Regions from separate parts of the Streptomyces sp. NPDC027962 genome, predicted to be linked through region 1. Evidence: riboswitches for the same ligand, from Rfam matches in the RefSeq annotation. Region 1 holds a riboswitch; each other region holds the start of a gene.
What was found. A riboswitch is a leader RNA that binds a small molecule or an ion and turns the genes downstream of it on or off. The one in region 1 is predicted to bind cobalamin.
Positions count from the first base shown of each region.

Region 1 (4,785 bases):
TGGGCGAAGGCCTCCGGCCGGCGGGCTGCGCCGGATCTGCGGTGTGCCGCAGGACCAGGGGCGCACGGGTGCCCGGGGCGGCCAGGGCGAAACTCGCGGATTCGGGGCAGGTGACCGGCGACCGGCCGGCCGACGGCCACCCGATATGACGGACGTCACGGCATACGCATGCCATCAGGTCATCATACGACCCGATCGCTGCACGAACCCGAAGGCCGGGCCACGCCCGGACGGCACAGCAAGGCGAGGGCGGACACGAAGGGGGAGGACAGGCCGGTACGGCCGCGCGTGGGCCTGGCGGGCCTCGGAGCCATGGGGCCCGGAATGGCCCGTAGCCTGCGGGCCGCGCGATGTTCATGTCCGCCATCCCGGTGGCCGGCATCTTCGGCGACCCGCTCTCCGGCTGGATCATGGAGCGGTTCCACGGCGCGAACGGCCGGCAGGGCGGGCAGGGCGGGCAGGGGATGTTCCTGCTCGAGGCGATCCCCGCGCTCGTCATCGGTGTCGCCACGCTGTTCCACCTCGACAACGGCGTGCGCAGCGCCAAGTGCTCACCGACGGCGGGAAGGCCGTCGTGGAGCGGCGATCGCCGACGACGCCGCGCACCAGACGGTGCACGGCCGGGTCTGGGACGACTTCCGCGACCCCAAGGCGTGGCTGATGCGCACTGCCCCGGCCGCGAGGCGGAGGTGCGCTCCGGGATCGACAGGGCGCTCGAGTACGCCGCGGCGCTGGGCTGCCCGCGGGTGCACGTCATGCCCGGTCCGGTGCCGCCGGACGCTCAGCCGGCGGAACTCGCCGAAGCCTGCGACACCTGCCTGGCCAGCCTCGCCCACGCCGCGGAACAAGCCGCGGCGGTGGGCGTCGACATCCTGATCGAGCCCATCAACGGCCGTGACATGCCGGGGTACTTCCTGCACAGGCAGGCCGAGCCCACGCCGTGGTGCGGGAGGTGGGCGCCGCGAATCCCAAGGTGCAACCCGACCTCTACCACTGCCAGATCGTCGAGGGCGACCTCACCACGGCCCTGCGACGCGACCTGCCGACCGGCCGCGTCGGCCATCTGCGGATCGCGGGCGTTCCCGACCACCACGAGCCCGACCTGGGCGAACTCGGCGTCCGCCACCTGTTCGACGTCGTCGACGCCCTGGGCTTCGACGGGTGGATCGGCTGCGAGTACCGCCCCCGCGCCGGCAGCGGGGGGCTCGGCCGGCTCGACAACTACCGTGAGGACTACGCATGAGGATCGTCATCACGGGTGGCTTCGGCTTCCTGGACCGCTCCGCTCCCGTGCCCTTGGCATCGGGAAGAACCACCTGCACCGCCACCCCAGAAGCAGCCGGTGGAACACGGATGCAGCGGCTCACGTACCGGACGTCGAGGTGCGACACGCCTCTCGGCCCCTGCCGTGCATGCGAGTTGGCTGCCATGTGGTTCGTCGCACAGTTGTAGGGGGTGGTGCGGGGGGACGGTGATCTGGGATGCTTCCGTCCGACAAGCGACGGCGGAACGAGGAAGCCGGTGAGATTCCGGCACGGTACCGCCACTGTGTAGGGGGAGCGACTCCGCCGAAGCCACCGCCCGTCTGGGTGGGAAGGCCGGGGAAGCATCGATCCCGAGTCAGGAGACTCACGCCGTCGCACCTCGACGTACCGGGGCGGATCTCCCCGAGAGAGGACGGTGGCACTCGTGTGCCCACGTGCTTGCGTGAAGTTTCCCCTCCTGGCCGACCGTCGAGTACGGATGCGCCGTAATGCCGCTGCGGCCGTGTCGGCCTGGCGCTGAACGGCCTTCCGGCGTCCGGCGCCTTTTCGGCCTTTCGCCCTTTCGGCTTCCGGGCCCTCTGACCTTCTGACGATCTGACCTTCTGAGAGTGCACCTCTCGGTCACCTTTCCGCGTCCGATGAACCGGGCGCGCATCGACGCATGCCAGGAGCCCTCGTGCCCGTAGGACCAGCCCTCCCTGTCCGCCGCCGTGCCCTCGCCGCGGCTCTGCTCGCGCTGGGGCTCACACTCACCGCGTGCGGTGACGGTGACGCTCCGCCCGGGGACTCCCGCGCTTCCGAAGACGGCGGCTGCATCGACGACTTCGACCCGGCCAAGGACTACTTCCCGGTCAAGTCCACGGTGGAGCACGCCGAGAACTTCTCCCTCCGCTACGAAAGGAGTTACCAGGTCCTGACGGTGAAGGAGCCGTTCCCCAAGGGGAAACCGGAGTCCTACGTCCTGATCAAGTGCGGTGCGCCCAAGCCGAAGCTGACCGGTGACCTGGCCGAGGCACAGCAGATCACGGTGCCGATCAAGAGCCTGTACTCCGCGTCGACGACACACCTGCCACTGCTGACGGATACCGGCACCCTCCCGGTGCTCACCGGTGTGGCGAACGGAGCGTTCATCAGCTCCGCGGAGGTCCGTGAGCGGGTGACGTCGGGCAAGGTCGCCGAGTACGCCAAGGACAACGCGCTCAACGCCGAGCAGGTCATCGGCGCCAGGCCCGACGTACTGATGACGCAGGGAACCGACGATCCTCAGTACCCGAAGCTGCGGCAGGCCGGCATCGCGGTCGTCGCCAACGCCGAGTGGCTGGAGTCCAGCCCGCTGGGGCGCGCCGAGTGGGTCAAGGCGATGGCCGCACTCACCGGAGCGGAGAAGCGCGCCGGTGACGTCTTCGACACGGTCGAGAGCGACTACGCGAAGGTCGCCGCCAAGGCGGCCGACGCGGTCTCCAGGGCCGAGCCCGTCAAGGTGCTGCCGGGCACGATGTACCAGGGCACGTGGAGCATGCCCTCCGGCGGCAGTTACCTGGGGAAATTGCTCAAGGACGCGGGCGGCACCCACCCGTGGGCCGACGACAAGAGCACCGGCAACCTGCAGTTGAACTTCGAGGCGGTCTACGCCAAGGGCGGTGATGCGCCGGTCTGGCTGGTCGGCGAACAGTGGAAGTCGACGGGCGCCGCACTCGAGGCCGACCGCCGGTACGGCAACCTCCGCGCCGTGAGGTCCGGCGAGGTGTGGACGAACACGAAGGCCCAGCCGCCGGGCGGCGGCAACGACTTCTACGAACGAGGCGTGCTGCGCCCCGATCTGGTCCTTGCCGACCTCTTCGCACTCCTCCACCCGGATCAGGCCGAAGACCACAACTTCACTTTCTACGCCAAGGTGCCCAAGGCGTGACCGCCCGAACGGCGGCACCACCGGCCGTGGCTCCGCATCTGCCGGCAACACGGCGTCGACGCACGGTCGTAGTCGGCGCGTTGGCCGTCGGCACTGCGGCACTGTTCGTCCTCACGATCGCCGTCGGCTCCTACCAGGTGCCCGTCGGTGACGTGATGCGCGTCCTCATGGGCGACCCGGGAGCCGATCCCCGGTGGACCGTCATCGTCGGGGAGGTGCGGCTGCCCCGTGCGCTGACCGCCACCGCCGTGGGCGCGGCTCTCGCCGTGGCCGGCGTCCAGATGCAGACACTGTTCCGCAACGCTCTCGCCGACCCCTTCTCCCTGGGGGTGAGTTCGGGGGCGAGCATGGGCGTCGCGGCGGTCGTGGTCAGTACAGGAGGCGTTGCCGGAAGCTTCACCGGTGACCTGGCCGGGCTGGGGCGCATCGGTGTGGTGCTCGCCGGATCGCTCGGGGCCGGAGCCGTGCTGGCGCTCGTGCTGCTCCTGTCGCGCTGGGTGCGTTCGGCGGTCACCCTGCTCGTCATCGGAGTGATGATCGGCTCGGCGGCCACCGCAGTGGTCAGTGTGATGCTCGTGTACGCCCAACCCGAGCGGGCGCAGCAGTTCGTGGTGTGGGGACTGGGCAGTTTCAGTGCCACCACCTGGCCGGACCTCGCGGTGATGCTGCCCGTCATCGGCACCGGACTGGTGGCCGCGTTGCTGACCACCAAGAGGCTGAACGCCCTGCTGCTCGGCGAGGACTACGCCCGCACGATGGGCCTGAACGTGCGGCGTGCCCGCGACCTGGCGCTGTTCGGCACCTCCCTGCTGGCCGGGGCGGCCACCGCGTTCTGCGGACCGATCGCTTTCCTCGGACTTGCCGTTCCTCATCTGACGCGTGTCGCCCTGCGCACCTCCGACCACCGCGTCCTGGTCCCGGCTTCCATGCTCGCCGGGGCGTTCCTCGCCCTGAGCTGCGCGCTCCTGAGCCAACCACCCGGTATGGACGCGGTACTGCCGCTCAACGCGATCACCTCGCTGTTCGGCGCACCAGTCGTCATCGCGTTCCTCATCCGCAGTCGCCGTGGACTGCAAGGAGTGACCTCATGACCAACGCGACCGACACGACAGGGACGACCGGCACGCCGGTGCAGCACACATCCGCCACCGGCAGGACCCCGCACCCCGGCGGGCTCGCCACGGACGGACTCACCGTCGGTCATCGGACGCGCAGCACTTGGCGGCGGGGGGGCCGGCAGGCGGTGCTGTCGGATCTGGATCTCGAAGCCAGCGCCGGTGAGCTGACCGTCCTGCTGGGACCGAACGGCGCCGGCAAGTCGACTCTGTTGCGCACCCTGTGCGGGCTGCTCCCGCCTCTCTCCGGACGCGTACGGCTCGGTGGCCGCAGCATCACCGACGAGTCCCCCGCCGCACTTGCCCGGCGTCTGGCCGTTGTCCTCACCGACCGCGTGGATGCGGGGCTGCTGTCGGCGCGGGAGCTGGTGGCGCTGGGCCGGCACCCCCACACCCGCTTCACAGGCCGTCTGACATCCACCGATCACGCCGCGGTGCAGTGGGCGCTCAAGGCAGTGGGTGCAGCGCACTTGGCCGAGCGGCCGGCCGCCGAACT
Region 1 covers NZ_JBVHTA010000007.1:95,825-100,609, forward strand. Annotated here, with positions in the region: partial or broken gene ACZ4SA_RS09115 (hypothetical protein) at 465-857, shown strand; gene ACZ4SA_RS09120 (TIM barrel protein) at 953-1,243, shown strand; cobalamin riboswitch at 1,473-1,646, shown strand; gene ACZ4SA_RS09125 (ABC transporter substrate-binding protein) at 1,942-3,174, shown strand; gene ACZ4SA_RS09130 (FecCD family ABC transporter permease) at 3,171-4,265, shown strand; gene ACZ4SA_RS09135 (ABC transporter ATP-binding protein) at 4,262-4,785, shown strand, end outside.

Region 2 (4,785 bases), on a different contig from region 1:
CGGGAACGACCCGATGGTAGTGGTCGGCAGCAGCGGCAGCCCGAGATGGCCGCGCTGGGCCGCGGCACGTTCGCCGTACGGCTGGGACCGGCGCGTGTCGGCGTCCGTGACGGCCTCGGCACGGTTGCGTACGGCCGGGTCGCGGGTGATCGGCGAGCCCGCGCGGGAGGCCAAGTCGGCGCGATTGGCGGCGAGTTCGGCGGTGATGGCGTCGGTGCCCTGGGCGAGGCCCCGCCCGAGGGTGACGATCTCGGCGGTCTTCTGCTTCGCGAAGGCCAGCCAGCGCAGGATCTGCGGCTCGATGTCCCACTCGGACGCGGTGTCGAGCGGCACGTGGAGGAGGGAGCAGGAGGCGGCGACGTCGACCCGGTCCGCCAAGCCCAGCAGGGTGCCGAGGATGGACAGGGACTTCGACAGATCGTTGATCCAGATGTTGCGGCCGTTGACGACACCGGCGACCAGTCGCTTGCCGGGCAGACCGCCGACGACGGCGAGCGCGTCCAGGTTGGCCGCGGCGGCCTCGGTGAAGTCCAGGGCGAGGCCCTCGACCGGGGCCTTCGCCAGCACCGGCAGTGCCTTGCCGAGCCGGTCGAAGTACGAGGCGACCAGCAGCTTCGGCCGGTCGGTCAGCGCCCCGAGGTCGCAGTAGGCGCGCTCGACGGAGTTCAGTTCCGCAGGGAAGCGGTCCTGCACGAAGGCGGGCTCGTCCAGCTGCACCCACTCGGCGCCAGCCACGCGCAGGTCGGCGAGCACCTCGGCGTACACCGGCAGCAGACGGTCGAGCAGGGTCAGCGGTTCGAAGTCCGTGGGGACGCCCGGTGCGGGCTTGGCGAGGAGCAGGTAGGTGACGGGGCCGACCAGGACCGGGCGGGCGGTCAGGCCCAGCGCCAGGGCCTCCTTCAGCTCGGCGACCTGATTCGTCGAGTCTGCCGTGAACACGGTGTCCGGGCCCAACTCGGGCACGAGGTAGTGGTAGTTGGTGTCGAACCACTTGGTCATTTCCAGCGGCGCGACGTCCTGGGTGCCACGGGCCATGGCGAAGTAGCCATCAACGGCGTCGGCCTCGACGGCGGCGCGGTGGCGCTCGGGGATCGCGCCGACCATGACGGTGGTGTCGAGGACGTGGTCGTAGTACGAGAAGTCACCGGTCGGCACTTCGTGGATGCCGGCGTCGGCGAGCTGCCGCCAGTTGGCGGCGCGCAGGTCGGCGGCTGTGGAGCGGAGGGCGTCGGCGGTGACGCGGCCATTCCAGTAGCCCTCGATCGCTTTCTTCAGTTCCCGGTTCTGTCCCTGGCGGGGGTAGCCGTAGACGGTGGCCCGTGCTGCCGCGGCTGCGGACTTGCTGGTCACGGAGATCTCCTTCGCGAGACGATTCCCTGAGATCCCGGAGACGGGACGAGAACGCGAAGGGATGACGAACCGGACGGAACCGACCTCGCGCGACAAAGCGCGGTCGTCCGCCTGGTATGTACGCCGACCCGCCCTCGAGGTCACCGAGATCTCCGTGCGCGGAATGGTCCGCGCACGGGCAGTTGGCAGGTCTTCGGACTCGCGAGCACGTCCTCCTGGCCGGAGGACACCTACTGGCCGTCGCTTCCCAGGTCCGGTACGTCGGGCCCAGTGCGTATGACGGCGGTCGTTCCCGCTCACCGCTGCGGGGCAGTCCCGGATTCCCACCGGGTTCCCTCTTGCGACGCCCCGCCTGGCGGACGGGGCGAACCAGCTGCTCCGGCCACCCTAGGGGGTGTCGCCCCTCAGCCGTCCAGGATCTGGAAGGTGACACAGAGCACGTCGGAGGAGGAACGCCGAGGGGCGGGAAGCGCCGCGCTCGCGCTTCTCGCCCTTCCCCTGTCCACCGCCGGGACCCTCACCCCGGCGGCCGTGCGGGCCCCTCAGCCCGCGTCGTACCAGGCCCTCAGCCCTGGTCGTAGGTGTGGAAGCCCCGGCCGGTCTTTCGGCCCAGCAGTCCTGCCTCCACCATCCGCTGGAGCAGCGGGGGAGGGGCGTAGAGGGGTTCCTTGAACTCGTCGTAGAGCGACTCGGCGACGAACGCGACGGTGTCCAGGCCGATCAGGTCGGCGAGTTTCAGCGGGCCCATGGGGTGGGCGCAGCCGAGCTCCATGCCGGTGTCGATGTCGGTGGCGGTGGCGAAGCCGGATTCGGCCTGCACCGGCGGCGATCATCGCCTTGGTCAGCTCGAAGGCGTTCAGCGGGCCGCCGAAGCCGGCCTCCGCGTCCGCGACGATCGGCGCCAGCCAGTCGGTCGTGTCGCCGGCGTTCTCGGCGGTGGCGATCTGGTCGGCGCGCAGCAGCGCGTTGTTGATCCGACGCACCACCTGCGGGACGGAGTTGGCCGGGTAGAGACTCTGGTCGTAGTAGGTGTGGCCTGCCTGGTTGGCGTCGGCGGCGACCTGCCAGCCGGACAGGTAGATCGCCTGCAGGCCCGCCTTGACCTGCTGGACCGCCTGACCGCCGGTGAGCGCGCCGAGGGCGTGGATGTAGTCCCGCTCGTGCAGCTGCCGCCACAGCCGCTCGGCGCCGGGCCGGCGGCACCTGCCCGCTGTGGAACGTGTACGAGTCCTTCGCCGCCCCCGGCCGCATCCACGTCCAGGTGGCCGAGATGCCCGACGGGCAGCGCTACCTGTGGACGGCCCGCGCGGTCACCCGGCACCGCGGCGGCTGGGGCGAACCCGGCAAGACGTACGCGATCGGCCTGGGCTGCGAGATCCGCCACGCCCACCGCCTCGTCTACTCCGATGGCCTCGACCTCGACAACGCCTCGGCCACCACCCCGATCGGCATGGGCTGCCGGGTCTGCGAACGCCTCGACTGCCCCCAGCGCGCCGCACCGCCGCTCGGCCGCGCCCTGCGCATCGACCCGGACAGCAGCACCTTCGTCCCCTACCCGGTGACCGACCCCGACGCACGGCCGGACCGAGGGGCGGGCCGCGGGTAGGGCCGGTGCCCGACGCCCCGGCCGCTTCCGGCTTCTAGACGACTCCGGGCGTCACCAAGCCCGGTACGGGGCGTGGCCTGCCGTCGGCATCGATGGCGACGAACGTGAGCCGCCCGGTCGCGACCTCAGTACCGGGCCCGGCCGCGTTCCACCGCTCGGCGGTGACCCGGACCCCGACCGTCATGGACGTCCGCCCCGCACGTTCGAGTTCGGCGTGCACCGTGAGCAGCCGACGAACACCCCAGGCGTTCGGCTACCCCCCCAACTCGACCCGTCTGTGGAGTCCGACACGCATGGGAGGCGAAAACGACCATTCCATTACTTAACGCGGAGGTCATTCGGAGCATGTTGAAAATGAGTGTCATAATCATATAGAAGTATGGGGTGCTCATCCCTCGACAAGTGCTGGAGCGTCCGGCGGTCGCACCCCGGCCCTTCGCGCTCACCGCACTCCGGCATCCCCTCGTCTCCGCGCTCCTGGCGGATCACCGTGCCCTGCTGGCCGACCTCCTGGACGGCCTGGGGTCTCCCCTGCACGTCGTACTGCCCGAGGTCTTCGAGGACAACGTCGTCAGGCTTCGCCGGGCGTTCGCCGAGTCGGCCGCCGATACCGGGATCCTCTTCGCCAAGAAGGCGAACAAGGCTGACTGCTACGTTAGTTCGGCTGCAGCCCTGGGGATCGGGGTCGATGTCGCCAGCACCTCCGAACTGATCAAGGCGCTGGCCGGCGGAGTGCCCGGACACCGGATCGGAGTCTCCGGACCGGAGAAGGACGACACGCTGCACGCTCTCGCCGTTCAGCACGGCTGCCTGGTCGCCGTCGACTCGACCAGCGAACTCCGTCGGCTCGCCGCGACCGCCCGGCTCGCACGGAGACAGGCCGTGGTGCTGCTGCGGTCCCGGACCACCAGTCAACCGGCAAGCCGCTTCGGAATGTCCGACGCCGAGCGCGCGGCCGCCGTCGGTCTCTGCGCGGAACTCGCGGAACACATCAGCCTCCGAGGCTTCTCCTTCCACCTCAACGGCTACTCCAGCGCGGAACGCGCGACGGCGGCGAACGAGATGATCGAGCACTGCCTCGACGCCCGGCGGCGCGGCTCGACGACCGCCGAACTGGTCGACATCGGCGGCGGACTGCCGGTCCGCTACGTAGAACCTCGGCTCTGGAACGAGTTCCTCGCACAGAACGAACCGGCCCATTACCACGCGGCCAAGGACTTCGCCGACTTCTACCCGTACGGCGGCCAGCCCGCCGACCAGGCGGTCCGCGCGATCATGGCGTACCCGGTCGAGAGCGGCGAAAGCCTCGCCGCGAAGGCGGGACGCCACGGCATCCGGTTCGTCGTGGAGCCCGGCCGGGCCCTGCTGGACCAGGCGGGATTCACCCTCTTCCGCGTACAACAGGTGGACGACCGGCGGGAGTCCGACGGGTACGCGATCGTCACCGTCGCCGGAAGCAGCTTCAGCCTCTCCGAGCAGTGGTTCAACAGCGACTACCTCCCCGACCCGCTGCTGATGTCCGCCCGGCCGGGTGCCGACGAGCTGTTCCCGGCCTGTGTCGCGGGCTCGACCTGCCTGGAGAGCGACATGGTCACCTGGCGGAAGATCGGCTTCCCGCAGCCCGTACGCCGCGGTGACCACCTGGTCTACCTCAACACCGCCGGATACCAGATGGACTCCAACGAGTCGCCGTTCCACGACGCCCGCCTGCCGTCGAAGGTCGTCGTCCGTCTGGGCGACGGCGCAGCCGCCCCGCGCTGGCGGCTGGACGGCATCCGATGAGACCTCGAACCGAGCCACACACAACCCCCATGAAGGAGAAGACCCGC
Region 2 covers NZ_JBVHTA010000010.1:36,545-41,329, reverse strand. Annotated here, with positions in the region: gene metE (5-methyltetrahydropteroyltriglutamate--homocysteine S-methyltransferase) at 1-1,350, opposite strand, end outside; cobalamin riboswitch at 1,530-1,726, opposite strand; partial or broken gene ACZ4SA_RS12215 (3-hydroxyacyl-CoA dehydrogenase family protein) at 1,916-2,164, opposite strand; partial or broken gene ACZ4SA_RS12210 (isocitrate lyase) at 2,157-2,546, opposite strand; partial or broken gene ACZ4SA_RS12205 (short-chain fatty acyl-CoA regulator family protein) at 2,540-2,956, shown strand; gene ACZ4SA_RS12200 (hypothetical protein) at 2,991-3,140, opposite strand; gene ACZ4SA_RS12195 (alanine racemase) at 3,359-4,738, shown strand; gene ACZ4SA_RS12190 (ornithine cyclodeaminase) at 4,768-4,785, shown strand, end outside.
Region 2: linked by a shared signal. The riboswitch ahead of metE (5-methyltetrahydropteroyltriglutamate--homocysteine S-methyltransferase) and the one ahead of ACZ4SA_RS09125 (ABC transporter substrate-binding protein) in region 1 are both predicted to bind cobalamin.

Region 3 (4,785 bases), on a different contig from region 1:
GAAGCGCCGGCCCGCCTGCGCCGCGACCTCCCGCAGGAACGCGCGCCGGAATCCGTCGCTCTCCAGCGACCCGTGCCAGTGCGTGCCCCACACCGCGCCCACCCGGCAGCCGTCCAGGAAGGGCTCTCCGCCCAGGACTTCGGCCACGCCATGATGGATCTCGTACCCTTCGACGCGCTCTCCGAGTGCCTCGCCGACGGGTCTCGTGAGTGTCTTGTCCGGGGCGAACCGCACGCGTACGGGCAGCAGTCCGAGCCCCGCGACCGCGCCGGCCCGCGACTCGACGTCGTCCTCGATGCGTTCGCCCAGCGCCTGGAAGCCGCCGCAGATGCCCAGCACCGGCCGTCCCTCCGCCGCCCGCCGGGCCACGGCATCAGCCAGCCCGCGTTCCCGCAGCCACGCCAGCGCCTTGACCGTGCCGCGCGTACCCGGGACGACCACCAGGTCGGCGTCCACGAGTTCCTCGGCGCGGTCCACGAACCGCACCACGACGCCCGGTTCGGCGGCCAGCGCGTCCACGTCGGTGAAGTTCGACATCAGCGGCACCGCGCACACCGCGACCCGCAGCACGTCCTCACCGACGGGCGCCGCGACCACCGACTCCCGTACGGCGCCGCGCAGCGACACCCGCAGCCCGTCCTCCTCGTCGATGCCGAGCCCGTGCGCGTACGGCAGGACGCCGTACGTCCGCCGCCCGGTGAGCCCGAGCAGCATGTCGAGCCCCGGCTCGAGCAGGGTCACGTCGCCGCGGAACTTGTTCACGAGGTAACCCGCGACGAGCGACTGGTCCTCGGGGCTCAGCAGCGCCGTCGTACCGAAGAACTGGGCGAACACCCCGCCCCGGTCGATGTCCCCGACCACCAGCACCGGCAGCCCCGCCGCGCGCGCGACGCCCATGTTCACGATGTCCGTGCGCCGCAGATTGATCTCGGCCGGACTGCCCGCCCCCTCGCAGATCACGGCGTCATACGTGCCCCGCAGCTCCTCCAGGCACGCCATGACCGGCTCGAACAACTCCTGCCGCCGACCGCCGCGCAGTTCCTTCCCGGCGGATGCCCCGCCGGTCTTCCCGAAGAACCCGCGGGCGCTCAACTCGCCCACGGGCTTGCCCATCAGCACCACCTGGCTGGAACGGTCGCTGCCGGGCTTCAGCAGCACCGGGTTCATCAGGGCGGTCGGCTCCACGCGCGCGGCCTGCGCCTGCATGGCCTGTGCGCGCCCGATCTCCGCGCCCTCACGTGTCACGAACGAATTGAGGGACATGTTCTGCCCCTTGAAGGGCGCGACCTTGACCCCTTGCCGCACCAGCCAGCGGCAGATCCCGGCCGTGACGACGCTCTTGCCGGCGTCCGAGGTCGTCCCGGCGACCAGCAACCCCCCACCGGTCATGCCGGCCTCCTTCCGCCGCGCCCTGCACCCAGCATCCGCCCCGTGGCACAGACCACCAGGGTCAGCAGGCCGACACGCCGCGACAGCCGCACCGCCCGCCCGATGTCGTCGAACTCCACCGCCCGGCCGTCGCCGTTGAGAACCGGCCGGTGCTCGACCCGGCCGCCGTACGAGAGGGTGCCGCCCAGCCGCACCCCCAGCACGCCGGCGAACGACGCTTCGACCGGGCCCGCGTTGGGACTGGGGTGCTTGCCCGCGTCGGCCCGCCAGGCCCGTACCGCCCCCCGCGGATCCGGCCCGCTCACGGCCGCCAGGATCGCGGTCAGCCGTGCGCCGGGCCAGCCCGCCACGTCGTCCAGGCGCGCCGATGCCCAGCCGTAGCGCCGGTAGCGGGGCGACTTGTGGCCCACCATCGCGTCCAGGGTGTTGACCGCACGGAAGCCGACAAGGCCGGGCACGCCGGCCAGCGCGCCCCACACGAGGGCTCCCACGACCGCGTCGGAGGTGTTCTCCGCGACGGACTCGACGACGGCGCGGGCGATCTGCTGCTCGTCCAGGGTCTGCGGGTCGCGCCCGCACAGATGAGGCAGCCGTTCACGGGCCGCTTCGACGTCCCCGGCGGCCAGCGCGTCGCCGATGGCCGAGGCCTCACGCCCCAGCGTCGTGCCCCCGACAACCGCCCACGTGGCGACGGCGGTCAGCGCGATCGACGCGGCGGGGGAGCGGCGTACGGCACGGCCGGCCAGAGTCGCCGCGGCGACGGCGCCGCCCGCGCACACCGCGGTGTGCAGCGCGCCCCGGCCGCGGTGGTCACGCCACAGGACACGCTCGAGGGCGGCGGCCATCCGTCCGAACGCGGCGACCGGATGCCCACGGCGGGGATCGCCGAGGAGCAGGTCACCAGCGAGGCCGGCGGCGGCGCCGTACACGAATACTCGGTCGGCACGCACGGGATCAGCGATCCCCGAAGTGGCGTCCGACGGACAGGGCTGTACCGCAGCCGGGCATGAGACGAGTCCTCACTCAGGGTCCGCGCCCTGGTTCGACGTGACCGGCGGTGAGAGTTCCTGGCTCCCCGGGGTTCGTGCTCCCGGGTGACAGTGGCGGGACCGCGCCGGATTCGCACCGGACTTCCTCTTCTGCCGCCGTTATCGGCCCCGGCAGTCCACCACGCGCGCGAACGCCCGTCAACTCGCCATTGACCTGCGGCGGGACAGTGTGCCGAGCCCCACACCGGTGGACACACGAAGGCCGGGTCGAAGGCACCCGCAGGTGTCCTCGACCCGGCCTCGCGAGGGTCCGGCCGTCGTCAGACGACGATCAGATAGATCCCGTAGGAAACGGCTGCCGCGCAGAGCGCGAAGCAGGCGTAAGCGCCCGTGCGGGCCAGTGCGCCGGAGCCTCCGGCCTGCGAGGCCGCCTCCTGCTTGGTCAGGCCCACGATGCCCAGGGTGAACAGGCCCACCAGGGCGACGGTGGCGACGAGGCTCACGCCGAATACGGAGCCGAGAGCTGCCCAGTCGATCTTCATGCTGTTCCTTACACCGTGGCCGGACGTGCCGACTCGGGCTCGGCCGGGGCCGGGATAGTGGTCTTGATTTCGCCGGCGGGCGGCGGGGTGACGGCCGCGATGGCGGTCGTGACGACGCCCGCACGCTCCTCGGTGCCGTCGACGTCGTTGACGTTGGTGTGGTCGACGACCTGGCGGCGCGAGACGAACCAGATCGCGGTGCACGCGGCGACCAGGAAGACGGCGACGGCCGCGACACCCCAGTCACCCTGCTTGGTGACGTACTCCGAGCCCGCCGCGACGAGGCCCGCGGCCGGCAGGGTCAGGCCCCACGCCACGAACATCCGGGTGGCGGTGGACCAGCGGACCACTCCGCCCTTGCGGCCGAGACCGGCACCCATGACCGCACCGGAGCAGGAGTGGGTCGTCGACAGGGAGAAGCCGAGGTTCGACGAGGCGAGGATGACGCTGGCCGCGCTGGTCTGGGCGGCGAAGCCCTGCTGCGGCTGGAGGTCGGTGAGGCCCTTGCCCATGGTGCGGATGATGCGCCAGCCGCCGAGGTAGGTGCCGAGCGCGATCGCGAGACCCGCGGAGACGATGACCCACAGCGGAGGGTTGGAACCGGGGGCGACCACATTGCCGGCCACGAGAGCCAGCGTGATGATGCCCATCGTCTTCTGGGCGTCGTTGGTGCCGTGCGCCAGGGAGACCAGACCGGCGGAGGCGATCTGCCCCGCACGGTAGCCCTTCGCGGTGGCTTTCTCGTCGGTGTTGCGGCCGATCCGGTACGTGAGCCGGGCGGCCAGCATGGCGGCGAGGCCCGCGACGAGCGGTGCGGCGATGGCCGGGATCAGGACCTTGGTGACGACAACGCCGTTGTTGACCGCGCCGAAGCCGGCCGAGGCGACGGTGGCGCCGATCAGACCGCCCATGAGGGCGTGCGAGGAACTGGACGGCAGCCCCACCAGCCAGGTGGCCAGGTTCCAGAGGATGGCGCCGACGAGCGCCGCGAAGATGACTTCAGGTGAGATGCCTGATTCGTCGACCAGCCCGCTGGAGATCGTCTTGGCGACCTCCACGGAGAGGAAAGCACCGACGAGATTCAGAACGGCGGACATGGCCACCGCTGTCTTGGGCTTCAGTGCGCCCGTCGAAATGGTCGTCGCCATCGCGTTGGCGGTGTCGTGGAAACCGTTCGTGAAATCGAACACGAGCGCTGTCACGATCACAATCGCGAGCAGCAGTGTGATGTGTTCCATTTACCCAGGCAATCGTTTGACGTCATTGACTGGTGGACCGTAGGCAACCTGGATGAACGGAAGGTGAACTGGGTCCGGCGGCCGGGTGTCCCCAAGTGGAGCCAGGAGGTTCCGCTTGTCTGATTTCCGACCCGGCGCCGCTCCCCGCAGCCACTCGAACACCCTCCGTGTCCCTGCGGCTGTCGCCGGGCCGTCATCGGGCCGGCGGGCCTTCGGTGACAGGATCACGGCATGACTGATGAGGCGCGGCACGACGCGATCGAACGGGCATGGCAGGACCTCGTGGACACGGCCCGCAGGACGGCCGCCGAGGGACTCGTGGTGGGCACGTCCGGAAACGTCTCCGTACGGGTCGGCGAGCTGGTCCTCGTCACGCCCAGCGGAGTGCCCTACGACCGGCTCACCCCGCAGGACACCGTCGGCGTCGACCTCGACGGCACCCAGGTCATCGGCACCCTCGCCCCCACCAGTGAGCTGCCGCTGCATCTCGCGGTCCACCGCGAGACCGGGGCGCGCGCCGTCGTCCACACCCACGCGGTGCACGCCACGGCGGTCTCGACCCTGGTCCCCGAGCTTCCGCCGGTCCACTACATGACCGCCGCCCTCGGCGGCCCGGTCCGCGTCGCC
Region 3 covers NZ_JBVHTA010000048.1:19,354-24,138, reverse strand. Annotated here, with positions in the region: gene ACZ4SA_RS31605 (cobyric acid synthase) at 1-1,389, opposite strand, end outside; gene ACZ4SA_RS31600 (cobalamin biosynthesis protein) at 1,386-2,339, opposite strand; cobalamin riboswitch at 2,429-2,574, opposite strand; gene ACZ4SA_RS31595 (hypothetical protein) at 2,699-2,920, opposite strand; gene ACZ4SA_RS31590 (inorganic phosphate transporter) at 2,929-4,158, opposite strand; gene ACZ4SA_RS31585 (class II aldolase/adducin family protein) at 4,390-4,785, shown strand, end outside.
Region 3: linked by a shared signal. The riboswitch ahead of ACZ4SA_RS31600 (cobalamin biosynthesis protein) and the one ahead of ACZ4SA_RS09125 (ABC transporter substrate-binding protein) in region 1 are both predicted to bind cobalamin.